4 regions of the Pseudomonas sp. MC6 genome follow, and region 1 is predicted to be linked to each of the others. Evidence: predicted binding sites of a transcription regulator. Region 1 holds the regulator's gene; each other region holds the start of a gene.

Evidence for each region. Region 1 encodes sigma-54, which starts transcription at its own class of promoters, with help from an activator protein. Its sites were predicted from a motif close to ANTGGCATNNANNTTGCTNT; they were not measured.
Region 2: flhA (flagellar biosynthesis protein FlhA) is a predicted target of sigma-54. The motif match lies at 2,693-2,712, and genes of this name have one in related genera.
Region 3: glnK (P-II family nitrogen regulator) is a predicted target of sigma-54. The motif match lies at 1,919-1,938, and genes of this name have one in related genera.
Region 4: glnA (type I glutamate--ammonia ligase) is a predicted target of sigma-54. The motif match lies at 2,444-2,463, and genes of this name have one in related genera.

Annotation. Positions count from the first base shown of each region.
Region 1 is NZ_CP186504.1:4,017,392-4,021,246, forward strand. Features, by position in the region: gene lptA (lipopolysaccharide transport periplasmic protein LptA) at 1-109, shown strand, start outside; gene lptB (LPS export ABC transporter ATP-binding protein) at 109-834, shown strand; gene ACOYXE_RS18100 (RNA polymerase factor sigma-54) at 1,022-2,515, shown strand; gene hpf (ribosome hibernation-promoting factor, HPF/YfiA family) at 2,589-2,897, shown strand; gene ptsN (PTS IIA-like nitrogen regulatory protein PtsN) at 2,909-3,373, shown strand; gene rapZ (RNase adapter RapZ) at 3,376-3,855, shown strand, end outside.
Region 2 is NZ_CP186504.1:3,254,265-3,258,119, forward strand. Features, by position in the region: gene flhF (flagellar biosynthesis protein FlhF) at 1-451, opposite strand, end outside; gene flhA (flagellar biosynthesis protein FlhA) at 463-2,592, opposite strand; gene ACOYXE_RS14535 (DUF6124 family protein) at 3,229-3,588, shown strand.
Region 3 is NZ_CP186504.1:5,292,563-5,296,417, forward strand. Features, by position in the region: gene ACOYXE_RS23600 (hypothetical protein) at 1-110, opposite strand, end outside; gene ACOYXE_RS23605 (HigA family addiction module antitoxin) at 315-584, shown strand; gene ACOYXE_RS23610 (BRO-N domain-containing protein) at 579-1,106, opposite strand; gene ACOYXE_RS23615 (accessory factor UbiK family protein) at 1,466-1,726, opposite strand; gene glnK (P-II family nitrogen regulator) at 2,141-2,479, shown strand; gene ACOYXE_RS23625 (ammonium transporter) at 2,518-3,855, shown strand.
Region 4 is NZ_CP186504.1:4,658,249-4,662,103, forward strand. Features, by position in the region: gene typA (translational GTPase TypA) at 1-635, opposite strand, end outside; gene thiI (tRNA uracil 4-sulfurtransferase ThiI) at 775-2,229, opposite strand; gene glnA (type I glutamate--ammonia ligase) at 2,558-3,855, shown strand, end outside.

The DNA.
Region 1 (3,855 bases):
GAAACTGGCCAGCGCCGGTCGCGCTACCGGCAGCAAGGTCACCGAAGCGCGTCCGCGCATCGATATGGTGATCCAGCCGAAGAAGAAAACCGACGAGAAAACCCAGTAATGGCAACTCTGAAAGCTCAGCACCTGGCCAAGGCCTATAAAAGCCGCCAGGTCGTGCGTGATGTCAGCCTGTCGATCGACAGCGGCCAGATCGTCGGCCTGCTCGGCCCGAACGGCGCCGGCAAGACGACCTGCTTCTACATGATCGTCGGCCTGGTACAGGCCGATCAGGGCCGCGTGCTGATCGATGATCTGGACGTCAGCCACCAGCCGATGCACGGTCGTGCCAAGGCCGGGATCGGCTATCTGCCGCAAGAAGCGTCGATCTTCCGCAAACTGTCGGTGGCCGACAACATCATGGCCATACTCGAGACCCGCCAGGAGCTCGACAAGGCCGGCCGTCGCAAAGAGCTGGAAAGCCTGCTGCAGGAATTCCACATCAGTCACATCCGCGACAACCTCGGCATGAGCCTGTCCGGTGGTGAACGCCGCCGGGTGGAGATCGCTCGCGCGCTGGCAACGGCACCGAAATTCATCCTGCTCGACGAACCGTTCGCCGGTGTCGATCCGATCTCGGTCGGCGATATCAAGCAGATCATCCACCACCTCAAGGCCAAGGGCATCGGTGTACTGATCACCGACCACAACGTCCGTGAGACGCTGGACATCTGCGAAACCGCTTACATCGTCAACGACGGTCAGTTGATTGCCGAGGGCGATGCAGAAACCATCCTGGCCAACGATCTGGTCAAGGAAGTGTATCTGGGCCACGAGTTCCGCCTGTAAGCGCAACAGTGCCCGGTGCGCCGCCCGGGCGCTGTATCGATTCAAGCAGGATTTAATACGCTTTAATTGTTACAGCGCTCTAGGCAAACACTTCAGTTTCAGGCATATAATTTGCTTAAGTTTGGCGCTTCGGCGCCCTGTAGTGGATGGCGCATAGCGCCGGCGAATAAGGTGTTAAGCCCCTGCCATGAAACCATCGCTAGTCTTGAGAATGGGCCAGCAGCTGACGATGACACCGCAGCTGCAACAGGCCATCCGTCTGCTCCAATTGTCGACCCTGGATCTGCAACAGGAAATCCAGGAGGCGCTGGAATCCAATCCGATGCTCGAACGCCAGGAAGAAGGCGAAGACTTCGACAATTCCGACCCCATGGCCGACAACGCCGAACAGAAGCCCAACACCGAGATCCAGGAACCCTCCTATCAGGAAACCGCCCCGACGGTCGACAATCTCGAGGACGGCGAATGGAACGAGCGTATTCCCAACGAACTTCCGGTCGACACCGCCTGGGAGGACGTCTACCAGACCAGTGCCAGCAGCCTGCCCAGCAGCGATGATGACGAGTGGGACTTCACCACCCGCACTTCCGCCGGCGAGAGCTTGCAAAGCCACCTGCTGTGGCAACTGAACCTTGCACCGATGTCCGACACCGATCGCCTGATCGCGGTCACCCTGATCGACTGCATCAACAATCAGGGCTACCTCGACGAAACTCTCGAAGAGATCCTCGAGGCGTTCGACCCGGAACTGGACATCGAACTGGACGAAATCGAAGCCGTCCTGCACCGCATTCAACAATTTGAACCAGCCGGTATCGGCGCCCGCAACCTCGGCGAATGCCTGCTGCTGCAATTGCGCCAGTTGCCTGCCAAGACCCCGTGGCTGGCGGAAGCGAAACGTCTGGTCACCGACTACATTGACCTGCTCGGCGGCCGCGACTACAGCCAGTTGATGCGCCGCATGAAGCTCAAGGAAGACGAGCTGCGCCAGGTCATCGAGTTGGTGCAGAGCCTTAATCCACGCCCGGGTTCGCAAATCGAATCCACCGAAGCCGAGTACGTCGTCCCTGACGTTATCGTACGCAAGGATAACGAACGCTGGCTGGTCGAGCTCAATCAGGAGTCGGTGCCACGCCTGCGCGTCAACGCCCAGTACGCCGGTTTCGTCCGTCGTGCCGACACCAGCGCCGACAACACCTTCATGCGCAATCAGTTGCAGGAAGCTCGCTGGTTCATCAAGAGCCTGCAGAGCCGCAACGAAACCCTGATGAAAGTAGCCACCCAGATCGTCGAGCATCAGCGCGGTTTTCTGGAGTACGGCGACGAAGCCATGAAGCCGTTGGTCCTGCACGATATCGCTGAGGCGGTCGGCATGCACGAATCGACAATTTCCCGGGTGACCACGCAAAAATTCATGCATACCCCACGCGGTATTTATGAACTGAAATACTTTTTCTCCAGCCACGTCAGCACCTCCGAAGGCGGCGAATGCTCGTCCACGGCGATCCGCGCGATCATCAAAAAACTGGTTGCCGCGGAAAATCAGAAAAAGCCGTTGAGTGACAGCAAGATCGCTGGTTTACTGGAGGCACAAGGCATTCAGGTGGCTCGCCGCACCGTCGCCAAGTACCGCGAATCCCTCGGGATCGCGCCTTCGAGCGAACGCAAGCGGTTGATGTAAGCCACGTTACAGCGTTCCAGTGGCAGGCTATCCAGCCTGCCGCTTTATGCACTGGCAACGAAGGAGAAGCTGTATGCAAGTCAACATCAGTGGACACCAACTGGAAGTGACCGAACCTCTGCGCGACTACATCAATGAGAAACTTCAACGATTAGAGCGCCATTTCGACAAGATCACCAACGTGCAAGTCACGATGTGCGTCGAAAAGCTTAAGCAGAAAATCGAAGCCACCTTGCATATCCCCGGCAGTGAAGTGGTCGCCAACGCAGAACATACCGATATGTATGCCGCGATCGACGCCTTGACCGACAAGCTGGATAAACAACTCAAAAAGCATAAGGAAAAGACCCAGAGCCTGCTCCAGGGCGCGACCGGTCGATAACCCCCCATTCCATGATCCGACTTGAAAGTATCCTGACCCCCGGCCGTTCCCTCGTGAACGTGCCGGGTGGCAGTAAAAAGAAAGCCCTCGAACAAATTGCCAACCTGATCGCCCGCGAAGTGCCGGCTCTGGAGATGCAAGATGTCTTCGAGGCGTTGATTGCCCGTGAAAAACTCGGTTCCACCGGTTTTGGCAACGGCATCGCCATTCCTCACTGCCGTCTCAAGGGTTGCGAAGCGCCTATCAGTGCGCTGATGCACCTTGAAGCACCTATTGATTTCGACGCCATCGACGGTGCGCCGGTTGACCTGCTGTTCGTATTGCTGGTCCCGGAAGCCGCCACCGATGCGCATCTGGAGTTGCTACGTCAGATCGCCAGCATGCTGGATCGTAAGGAAGTGCGCGAAAAGCTGCGTAGCGCACCGAGTAGCGAAGCCTTGTATCAGGTCGTCCTGAGCGAGCAGAACGGGCATTAATCATGCGTTTGATCATCGTCAGCGGCCGCTCCGGCTCGGGTAAAAGTACGGCTCTGGATGTCCTTGAGGACAACGGCTATTACTGCATCGACAACCTGCCCGCAGGCTTGCTGCCGGAACTGGCCGAACGTGCGCTGATTCATACTGAGCTGGCGCAACCGCTGGTGGCCGTGTCGATCGATGCGCGTAACCTGCCGAGTCATCTGACGCGCTTTCCCGAGCTGCTCGAAGATGTCCGCGCCAAGCACATCCAGTGCGATGTCCTGTATCTGGACGCCGACGAAGAAACCCTGCTCAAGCGTTTCTCCGAAACCCGCCGTCGCCACCCGCTGAGCAACGCCAATCGCTCGCTGGCCGAGGCGATCCAGGATGAAACCGCCCTGCTCGGCCCGATTGCCGACCTCGCGGACCTGAAGATCAACACCACCAATCTGAACCTGTATCAGCTGCGCGACTCGATCAAGCTGCGCCTGCTGAACCAG
Region 2 (3,855 bases), 760 kb from region 1:
TCAGCTCGCGCAGGCTGTTCAATTCGAAACGCATCGAATCCAGGGCACGCGGATCAACGCCGCCGGAAGACTGCGCAGGCGCCGGGGCCGGACGCGCTGGAGCAGCGTAAGTCGGCTCGCTCAGCGGTTCAGCGGCAGTCAGCGGCAGGCCAGCGGTCAACGGCAGCCCTGCGAAGATCTGGCGATTGCTGTTGCCGTCGGCTTCGCCACGCAGGCTCAGTTCGGCCTGGGCGGTGACGATGCGCGACTGAGTCTTGCGCAGCTCGTCTTCGAGTTCCATGTTCGGAACCCGTGGCGCCAGCGCCGACAATTTGTAATCCAGTGCCGCCGTCAGCTCGACACCGCCAGCAATGCGGCGGTTGCCAATGATGGCGGCATCAGCGCCCAGCTCATCACGAACCAGCTTCATGGCCTGACGCATATCGGCGGCAAAGAAACGCTTAACTTGCATAAACCACTACCTCAGCCGTTGGGCCCTACTGTCGCAACGATGGTCACTTGCTTGTTGTCCGGTATTTCCTGGTAGGCCAGCACATGCAATCCAGGGACTGCGAGGCGGCCAAAGCGCGAGAGCATCGCGCGGATCGGGCCAGCGACCAAAAGGATCACCGGCTGACCTTGCATTTCCTGACGCTGCGCCGCTTCGATGAGCGAACGCTGCAGCTTCTCGGCCATGCTTGGCTCCAGCAGAACGCCCTCTTCCGAGCCTTGTCCTGCCTTCTGCAGACTATTGAGCAATATTTGTTCCAACCTTGGTTCCAAGGTGATCACAGGCAGCTCCGACTCAGTGCCTACAATGCTTTGGACGATGGCGCGGGATACGCCGACCCGTACCGCAGCCACCAACGCGGCGGTATCTTGACTCTTCGCGGCGTTGTTGGCGATGGCTTCGGCAATGCTGCGGATATCGCGCACCGGCACGTGTTCGGCGAGCAGCGCTTGCAGCACCTTGAGCAACTGCGACAACGTGACCACGCCCGGCACCAGCTCTTCTGCCAGTTTCGGCGAGCTCTTGGCCAGCAATTGCATGAGTTGCTGCACTTCTTCGTGGCCGATCAGCTCGCTGGAGTGCTTGTATAGAATCTGGTTCAAGTGAGTCGCGACCACGGTGCTGGCGTCCACCACCGTGTAACCGAGGGATTGTGCCTGCGCACGCTGGCTGATTTCGATCCACACCGCTTCCAGGCCGAAAGCCGGATCTTTGGCGTTGATACCGTTGAGTGTGCCGTAGACCTGGCCCGGGTTGATCGCCAGTTCGCGATCCGGGTAGATCTCGGCTTCGGCGAGAATCACGCCCATCAGGGTCAGGCGATAGGCGCTTGGCGCCAGATCGAGGTTGTCGCGAATGTGCACAGTCGGCATCAGGAAGCCCAGATCCTGCGAGAGCTTCTTGCGTACGCCCTTGATCCGCGCCAGCAATTGCCCGCCTTGATTGCGGTCCACCAGCGGAATCAGGCGATAGCCGACTTCCAGGCCGATCATGTCGATGGGCGTCACATCGTCCCAGCCGAGCTCTTTGGTTTCCATGGCGCGGGCCGGCGACGGCAGCAGTTCCTGCTGGCGCTTGACCTCTTCCAACGCTACGACCTTGGCCACATTCTGTTTTTTCCAGAACAGGTACGCGCCGCCAGCGGCCAGCGCGGCCATGCTCAGGAACGAGAAGTGCGGCATGCCCGGCACCAGCCCCATGACCGCCATCAAACCTGCAGCCACCGCCAGCGCTTTCGGCGAGGCGAACATCTGGCGATTGATCTGCTTGCCCATGTCTTCCGAACCGGAAGCACGGGTCACCATGATTGCCGCTGCTGTCGATAACAACAGTGATGGCAATTGCGCCACTAAACCGTCACCGATGGTCAGCAAGGCGTAAACCCGACCGGCATCACCGAACGTCATGCCATGCTGGAAGATACCCACGGCCATGCCGCCGATCAGGTTGATGAACAGAATCAGCAGGCCCGCGATGGCGTCACCACGGACGAACTTGCTGGCACCGTCCATCGAACCGTAGAACTCAGCCTCTTGGGCGACTTCCTGACGGCGCATCTTGGCCTGGTTCTGGTCGATCAGACCGGCGTTGAGGTCGGCGTCGATCGCCATTTGTTTGCCGGGCATCGCATCGAGGGTGAACCGCGCGCTCACCTCGGAAATCCGCCCGGCACCCTTGGTCACCACGACGAAGTTGATGATCATCAGGATCGCGAAAACCACGATACCAACCACGTAGTTACCGCCGATCACCACCTCACCGAAGGCCTGAATCACCTTACCGGCAGCGGCGTGGCCGTCCTGACCGTGGAGCATGACCACCCGCGTCGAGGCCACGTTCAACGCCAGCCGCAGCAACGTCGCAACCAGCAGAATCGTCGGGAACACGGCGAAATCCAGCGGTCGCAGCGCATACACGCAGACCAGCAGGACGACAATCGACAAGGCAATGTTGAAGGTGAAGAACACGTCGAGCAGGAACGGCGGCACCGGCAACATCATCATCGCCAGCATCACCAGCAGCAACAACGGCACGCCCAGATTGCCTCGACTGAGGTCGGCAACGTTTGTGCGAGCAGTGTTGAATAACTGAGAGCGATCCACCGGTTTTCCCCGTTCCTTTAAAGCAAACTTTTGACGCCCAGAGCGGGCTCACGGCGGGTACTGCAAGAAGCTTTCCAACTTTTGCGATTGATTGAAACAGAGAGGAAGGTGTACGCGAACACTGTAGGAGTGAGCCTGCTCGCGATAGCGGTGTGTCATCCAAAAAATTCGTCAACTGACACTCCGCTATCGCGAGCAGGCTCACTCCTACATTTGGTGTGCATTTCACTCTCACATTTGGAATGCAGTCTCTTGTGGGAGCGAACCTGCTCGCGAAGAGGCCCTTATGTCCGGCACAAATTTTTCGATTTAAACGAAGCTGTTTAAAAGACACCTCAAGACACGGTCTCAAGGCTACAAATCCTTGCGCCAATGCCTACAGCCAAGCCAGAATCCGCCGGCTTGTGCGCTTTGGGGTCGGGTTATATTGTGGTCCGGTCGCTGACAAATCAGCGACCGGGTTTAGCAGCCCGGGTTATCTCTAGACGCATGAAGTCCGTTGCCGTTATGGCGGCTTTGCGTGGGGCACTTCGGTGCGCCGGGTTCTAGAGTCCTGGTCTGCTAACCCGCGTACGGCCGCCACCTCCTTCGTTAGCAGCGAACGGTGGCAGCTTCACTACTCTAGAGGCTTCAACCATGATCAAACCAACCCCCAACCCACCCGCAACCGACCCCACCTCCCCCTACGATTCCCTCGACTCCAGCAAACTCCACGACGCCGCCGACCGCGCCCTCGATCACTACCTCTGCCCGCCCGGCTCCACGCCACCACCGCGTAAAACCCGCCGGATGTACGCCGTCACCGCGGACTTCAAAAATGAAGAGCTGCTGGCCGATGCCAGCGAAACACTCGCCTCAGCCAGAACCATCGCCCATGACTTCGCCCACCTCATACCCGCGTCGCAGCGCAGGACATTGTTGGGGATCGCGCAATTGATCATGCTCGGCGAACTGGCGGTGAATCGGGTGATGGATAATCTGGAGTTGCCGCGGTGATGCGGGCCGGTCGAGTTGTTTGGTGCCACTGCCTGCTCGCGATGGCCTATCTACAGGCAACCCCCAACTGCGGACAGTCAAAACCCGCCGCTCCTAATCAACCGGGGCGGCGCGTTTTACGTTTGAGCCTGGTAACTCGACTCTTTCCGCTTTCAAGGGAAGGGCCGGCACGTCGAACGAAACTTGAGCGCGCCGCCGAGTCTCGACCACTCGTCTGAAACAAGCATCTACCTGTCAGATATGACAGTGGGCAAAATTCACAAACCA
Region 3 (3,855 bases), 1.3 Mb from region 1:
ACCTCAATAAAATGACGCTGATTGGCTGAAATACCTCCGGCTAACCGAAGTGCTTCAGCGTGATATCCAACAATCTCTTCTAGCTTTGCCCTTCTCTTTTTGTCTTTCATTGAGGCCTCGTTTTTTGGGTGACAGATGCTTTGTTGGCCACCGTAGTACAAGGAGGAAAAGTCGCGTAATCAGGCGCAGACGCTGATGTTTGTAGGGCCATGCCCTAATAGGTGTAGGACGCCGGCGAAAGGGGGGTGAAGGTCTTGTATCCGGGAGTCGGATGCTCCAGTTTGGCCGTTCAATGCAGCCTCTGGAGGCGAAAAATGGACCGCAATGGTATGCGCCCGATTCATCCGGGCGAGGTTCTGAATAAGGAATTCATGGAGCCGTTGGGCATGACTGTCATGGATCTGGCCATGCCCACGAAATGGCCCGAAAGTGAGATCGAAAAGCTTGTGAAATGCCAGCTCGGGATCTGCGCCGATCTGGCAATCAGCCTTGCCACTCATCTCAACACTACGCCTGAGTTCTGGATGAATCTGCAATCGACTTACGATTTGCGCAGGGCCCAGCTCCGGCATGCGGGTTTATAGCGATTGCAGCATTCGCGAAGCTCTTTTCCACCATGGCCCCGTCATTGGGCGCTTGGTCTGTTCCCGTTCCACCATCATCTGCGGCACATCCTGCAACCGTATCCACGGCTGGTTATTCCAGTGCAACAAACTCAATGTCATGTCCGGCCAACTGAGCAGGCTCAGGTGTGGGCGTTCGCTTGTGGTGGGGTGTTGGGCGTCGCGCAGGGTGGGGATGACTTGGTGGGTGAGCCATTCGCGCAGCGCTCGGTATTCGGGGCAGTAGTGGTAGACGAGGAGGGCGTAGATGCCTGATTCGCTGATCAGCAGGGTGTTTTCGATCTGGTTGTGGATCAGGGTTTTACGGGTTTGGTATTGGTCGGGGTCGAGTTTTCGCAGCATGCGTTCGTTGAGGTAGATGTGCAGCAGGCGGCTCAGGTCTCGGGCGCAGAACCAGGGTTGGTTCTGGATGAGAAGGGCGTGGAGGGGGAGTTTGTGGCGGGTGAAGATGTGCGGGCTTAGATAAGTCTCTTCTTGATTCATGGAGCAGTTCCTCTTGCTTAAGGGGCTGCCCTCAATCGTCGCCAAACGATTGGGTGGCAGTTGTACGCGGGTTGGCGAACCGGAGCAAAAGGAACCCGGCAGACCCGAAGGTCTCCCACGCACAACCGCCATGAAACGATGTGGCGGTAAATGTAGCCGCCATCATGGTTGTCGTGCGCCTTAAGCTGTTCGGGTCGCCAAACCCGGTGCTGAACATTCAGCATCGGGTGAGCTTAGAAACCTGGGCTTTTCGGCGCAATCGGACGGCGGTGGTGCAGGTTGTAGGACGTTGCCGGGATGGTTGAAGGGCTGGAGATCAAAAGATCGCAGCCTTCGGCAGCTCCTACAGGGGGCGCGGATTATTCAGCGGGCGGCGTCAGCTTCGCTTCCATCTCGGCGACTTTGGCTTCGAGGCTTTCAAGTCGAGCGCGAGTACGCGCCAACACAACCATCTGACTATCAAATTCTTCACGGCTCACCAGGTCGAGTTTGCTGAACGCACTCTGCAGCAGCATCTTGAACTGGCTTTCGATTTCGGCTTTTGGCAGCGGGGTGTCGCCGTTGAACAGGCGGGAAGCGGTGCCGCTCAGGGCGTCGAGGAAGTCTTTGGGCGCGAGCATGGTGGATGTCCTGGAAACAATGGCCGGCAGTGTATCACGCAGTGTCTATAGTCAATCTCGTGGTCAGGGATGCACGCTTTTCGCGCAGGCGGACGGATGGCGACGCACCGTTGTTGTGCGTATCCGGATGGGGTTTTGCACGGGATGGCGTGCGACAGAGGCCAAGGGATTGAAATCAGAGGTTTTTGGCGAGATGGCAAGGTTTCTGCTTAGTCACCTTCGACCCATGCACTGATGCAGTCGCTGTGACGAATGCAGTGCGGCAGACGGAGCGGGGAGTTTCGTCGGCAGCGGTTAGCTGGCGTCAGTCGGGCAGGTACGGCCGACGATGCGTTACAAAGCCAGGCACTGCGCTTAGACTTGAGTCGGGTTTGTTTTCCTGGGGCAAGTCCACCAATTCGGGAGAGAGTTTTCATGAAGCTAGTCACTGCCATCATCAAGCCGTTCAAGTTGGACGACGTGCGCGAGTCGCTGTCCGAAATCGGCGTGCAGGGCATTACCGTTACTGAAGTCAAAGGCTTCGGCCGGCAGAAGGGTCACACCGAGCTGTATCGCGGCGCGGAATATGTGGTCGATTTTCTGCCCAAGGTGAAAATCGACGTGGCCATCGACGACAAGGATCTGGATCGGGTTATCGAAGCGATAACCAAAGCGGCCAACACCGGCAAGATCGGTGACGGCAAGATCTTCGTGGTCAATCTGGAACAGGCGATTCGCATCCGTACCGGCGAAACCGATACCGACGCGATCTAAGCGCCGCCACAAACCCCAACGCCCCAGGAGAAAACAATATGACTCTGCGTAAATTCGCAGGGCTAGGAGCCCTGTTGTCTATCGTAATGCCCGGCCTTGCTATGGCGGCAGACGAAGTGGCGGCCCCGGTCCTCAATTCCGGCGATACCGCCTGGATGCTCACCTCAACAGCCCTCGTGCTGTTCATGACCATCCCCGGCCTGGCGCTGTTTTACGGCGGCATGGTTCGCTCGAAAAACATTCTTTCCGTGATGATGCAGTGCTTCGCCATTACCGGTCTGATCAGCATCCTGTGGGTCATTTATGGCTACAGCATTGCGTTCGACACCACCGGTATGGAGCAGGGCGTCGTCAATTTCAACTCGTTCTTCGGCGGCATGGGCAAGGCGTTCCTCGCCGGTGTCACGCCTTCGAGCCTGACCGGCCCTGCGGCGCTGTTCCCTGAGGCGGTGTTCATCACCTTTCAGATGACCTTCGCGATCATCACCCCGGCGCTGATCGTCGGTGCGTTCGCCGAGCGGATGAAGTTCTCCGCGATGCTGATCTTCATGGGCATCTGGTTCACCCTGGTTTATGCACCGATCGCGCACATGGTCTGGTCCGGCAACGGCGGCCTGATGTGGGACTGGGGCGTACTCGACTTCGCCGGCGGCACCGTGGTGCACATCAACGCCGGTGTGGCCGGTCTGATTGCCTGCCTGGTATTGGGCAAGCGCAAAGGCTTCCCGACCACCCCGATGGCTCCGCACAATCTGGGTTACACCCTGATGGGCGCGGCGATGCTGTGGGTCGGCTGGTTCGGCTTCAACGCCGGTTCCGCTGCGGCGGCCAACGGCACCGCCGGCATGGCGATGCTGGTCACTCAGATCGCTACCGCTGCCGCCGCACTGGGCTGGATGTTTGCCGAGTGGGTCACCCACGGCAAGCCAAGTGCACTGGGTATCGCATCGGGTGTAGTTGCCGGTCTGGTAGCGATCACTCCAGCAGCTGGCACCGTGGGCCCGATGGGCGCACTGGTCATCGGTCTGGCCGCAGGTGTGGTGTGCTTCTTCTGCGCCACCACCCTGAAACGCAAGCTCGGTTATGACGACTCCCTGGACGCCTTCGGCGTACACGGTATCGGCGGTATTCTCGGCGCGATCCTCACCGGTGTATTCGCAGCTCCTGCTCTGGGTGGCTTCGGCACCGTCACCGACATCGGTGCGCAAGTGTGGATTCAGGTCAAAGGCGTGGGCTTCACGGTGATCTACACCGCGATCGTCACCTTCATCATCCTCAAGGTCCTCGACGCCGTCATGGGTCTGCGTGTGACCGAGGAAGAAGAGTCGGTTGGCCTCGATCTGGCACAACACAACGAACGCGGCTACAACCTGTAA
Region 4 (3,855 bases), 640 kb from region 1:
AGAGCGGAGATCTGCATCTGGAACGCGCCGTCACGGTCAACAGCCGGAGGCGGAACGTGGTCGACTACCGCTTGGTACAGCGGGGTCATGTCTTCAGCCATGGCGGTGTGATCCAGACCGGCGATGCCGTTCAGGGCCGAGGCGTAGACAACCTGGAAGTCCAGTTGTTCTTCGGTAGCACCGAGGTTGTCGAACAGGTCGAAGATCTGGTCCAGAACCCAGTCCGGACGCGCGCCTGGACGGTCAACCTTGTTGATCACCACGATTGGACGCAGGCCGGCTTCGAAAGCCTTCTTGGTCACGAAACGGGTTTGCGGCATAGGGCCGTCTTGAGCGTCAACCAGCAGCAGAACGGAGTCAACCATCGACATTACACGTTCAACTTCGCCGCCGAAGTCGGCGTGGCCCGGGGTGTCCACGATGTTGATGTGGTAGCCGTTCCAGTTGATGGCGGTGTTTTTCGCCAGAATGGTAATACCGCGCTCTTTTTCCTGGTCGTTGGAGTCCATCACGCGCTCGTCGTTGAGCTCGTTGCGCTCCAGAGTGCCGGATTGACGCAGGAGTTTGTCTACCAGGGTGGTTTTACCATGGTCAACGTGGGCAATGATGGCGATGTTGCGTAGATTTTCGATCACTTGTGTATCTCGATCAGAGGATTCGGTTTGCTGACAAGTCTTGGCAGCGATTAGCAGTAGTGTCCGGCATGGCCGTTACAGCTTGACGGCGGTGTCGGGGGGCCGGTGACGCAGGCCACAGGCAAACAGCCCCGGGCACTTAGCTCGGTCGATAAACGCGCACATTGGCATGCCCCTCACTGAGCAAATGGTGAGCATGCAGGCGACTCATCACGCCTTTGTCGCAATACAGCAGGTACTGGCGAGTCGGATCCAGCTCCTTGAAACGAGCGTTCACTGCGTAGAACGGCATCGTCTGTACTTCTACGCCAGCGAGTTCCAGCGGCTCATCCTCGGCGGCATCCGGGTGACGGATGTCGATCACGATCTGGCCGGCCAGTGCTTCGCTGACTTCTTCAATCTGTACGTCCTGGCCCAATTCGTCGATCACCCGATCGATCGGCACCAGTTTGGCGTTTTCGAGCGCACGCTCGAGGACCGCCATGTCGAATTCTTTCTCTTCGTGTTCAACGCGACCGCGTTTGGCGGCGGTCTTCGGGTTGACCGAAATGACCCCGCAGTATTCCGGCATGTGCCGGGCGAAATCGGCGGTGCCAATTTCGTTGGCGGTGTCGATGATGTCCTGCTTGTGCGCCACGATCAGCGGACGCAGGACCAGCTTGTCGGTCACACAGTCGATCACCGACAGGTTCGGCAGTGTCTGGCTCGACACCTGGGAGATCGCCTCGCCGGTGACCAGCGCCTCGATCTGCAGACGGTCGGCGATGTTGGAAGCCGCGCGCAACATCATACGCTTCAACACGACGCCCATATGACTGTTATCGACTTTGCCAAGAATTTCGCCCAAAACTTCTTCGAACGGAACACTGACAAATAGCACGCGTTGCGAGCTGCCGTACTTCTTCCAGATGAAATGCGCGACTTCCATCACGCCCAATTCATGGGCACGACCGCCCAGATTGAAGAAGCAGAAGTGCGTCATCAGGCCGCGACGAATGATCTGGTAGGCCGCAACGGTCGAGTCAAAGCCGCCGGACATCAATACCAGCGTCTGCTCCAACGCACCCAGCGGATAGCCGCCGATGCCGTTGTGCTGGCTGTGGATCACAAACAACCGTTTGTCGCGAACTTCGATACGGACTTCGATTTCTGGCGCTTTCAGGTCGATACCAGCAGCACCGCACTCACGGCGCAGCTTGCTGCCGACGTATTTTTCGACGTCCATCGAGCTGAAGCTGTGCTTGCCCGCGCGCTTGCAGCGCACCGAGAAAATCTTCCCGGCCAGTGCATCGCCGTAGTGCTGTTTGCACTTCTCGGTAATGTCGTCGAAATCGCCCAGCGGGTACTCGTCGATCTGCAGAAAGTGCGCGATGCCCGGCATGCAGGTCAGGCGCTCACCCATCTCTTTCAAGGCTTTGGCGTCGGTAACGCGGGTTTCCAGCTCGAGATTGTCCCACACACCGTTCACCACCACGGCCGGGTCCAGGTCACGGAGCACGGTGCGGATGTTCTTGGCCAGCTGGCGGATGAATTTCGTCCGGACAGGTCGGCTTTTGATGGTGATCTCGGGGAAGACTTTTACGATTAGTTTCATGAAAACAGCGCGCGAACGGCCAGCCGAAAAAGGGGGGCGCGGATTATAGCGGAAATTGCTCAAGGTTTAACCAGTTAATGTGCAGAAGGTTTTGTGCGCACCAAAACGGGTCATTTTCGAATCAAGACGCTACATTAGAGGGCGATATTTTCATCATTCAGGCGTTTGAAGCCTTAATAAGCGTGAATTTGGGGCGAAAAACCCATGCTGGGGCACTGGCATGCAATTTGCTCCCTTGTGAGGCAGGTTGCCTTGGCAGAGTATTCGCGCCGGCATCAACCAAATTCAAGGGCATCCACTACCAAGCCCGAAGCCACCCGGAGGACATATGTCGAAGACGGTTCAACTCATCAAAGATCATGACGTCAAGTGGATTGATCTGCGCTTCACGGACACCAAAGGTACTCAGCACCACGTGACCATGCCGGCTCGCGATGCTTTGGACGAAGACTTCTTCGAAGTCGGCAAGATGTTCGACGGTTCCTCCATCGCTGGCTGGAAAGGCATCGAAGCCTCCGACATGATCCTGATGCCGGTTGACGAAACGGCCGTTCTCGACCCGTTCACCGAAGACGCCACCCTGATCCTGGTGTGCGACATCATCGAACCTTCGAGCATGCAAGGCTACGACCGCGACCCACGTGCGATCGCCAAGCGCGCCGAAGAACACCTGAAAGCCACCGGTATCGGTGACACTGTGTTCGCCGGTCCAGAGCCAGAGTTCTTCATCTTTGACTCGGTGAAATTCAAGTCGGACATCTCCGGTTCGATGTTCAAGATCTACTCCGAGCAAGGTTCGTGGATGTCCGACCAGGACATCGAAGGCGGCAACAAGGGTCACCGTCCAGGCGTCAAAGGTGGCTACTTCCCGGTTCCGCCGTTCGATCACGACCACGAAATCCGTACCTCCATGTGCAACGCACTGGAAGAAATGGGCCTGACCGTCGAAGTTCACCACCACGAAGTGGCGACTGCCGGCCAGAACGAAATCGGCGTCAAGTTCAACACCCTGGTGAAGAAAGCCGACGAAACCCAAACCCTGAAGTACGTTGTGCACAACGTTGCTGACGCTTACGGCCGCACCGCGACCTTCATGCCGAAGCCACTGTACGGCGACAACGGTTCGGGCATGCACGTACACATGTCGATCTGGAAAGACGGCAAGAACACCTTCGCAGGTGAAGGCTATGCCGGCCTGTCCGATACCGCTCTGTACTTCATCGGCGGCATCATCAAACACGGTAAGGCCCTGAACGGCTTCACCAACCCGGCGACCAACTCCTACAAGCGTCTGGTGCCAGGCTTCGAAGCTCCAGTGATGCTGGCCTACTCGGCTCGCAACCGCTCCGCTTCGATCCGTATTCCTTACGTGTCGAGCCCGAAAGCCCGCCGTATCGAAGCCCGCTTCCCGGATCCGGCTGCCAACCCGTACCTGGCCTTCGCAGCACTGCTGATGGCTGGTCTGGACGGTATCCAGAACAAGATCCACCCAGGCGACGCTGCCGACAAAAACCTGTACGACCTGCCGCCTGAAGAGGCGAAAGAGATCCCACAAGTTTGCGGCAGCCTGAAAGAAGCTCTGGAAGAGCTGGATAAAGGCCGTGCGTTCCTGACCAAGGGCGGCGT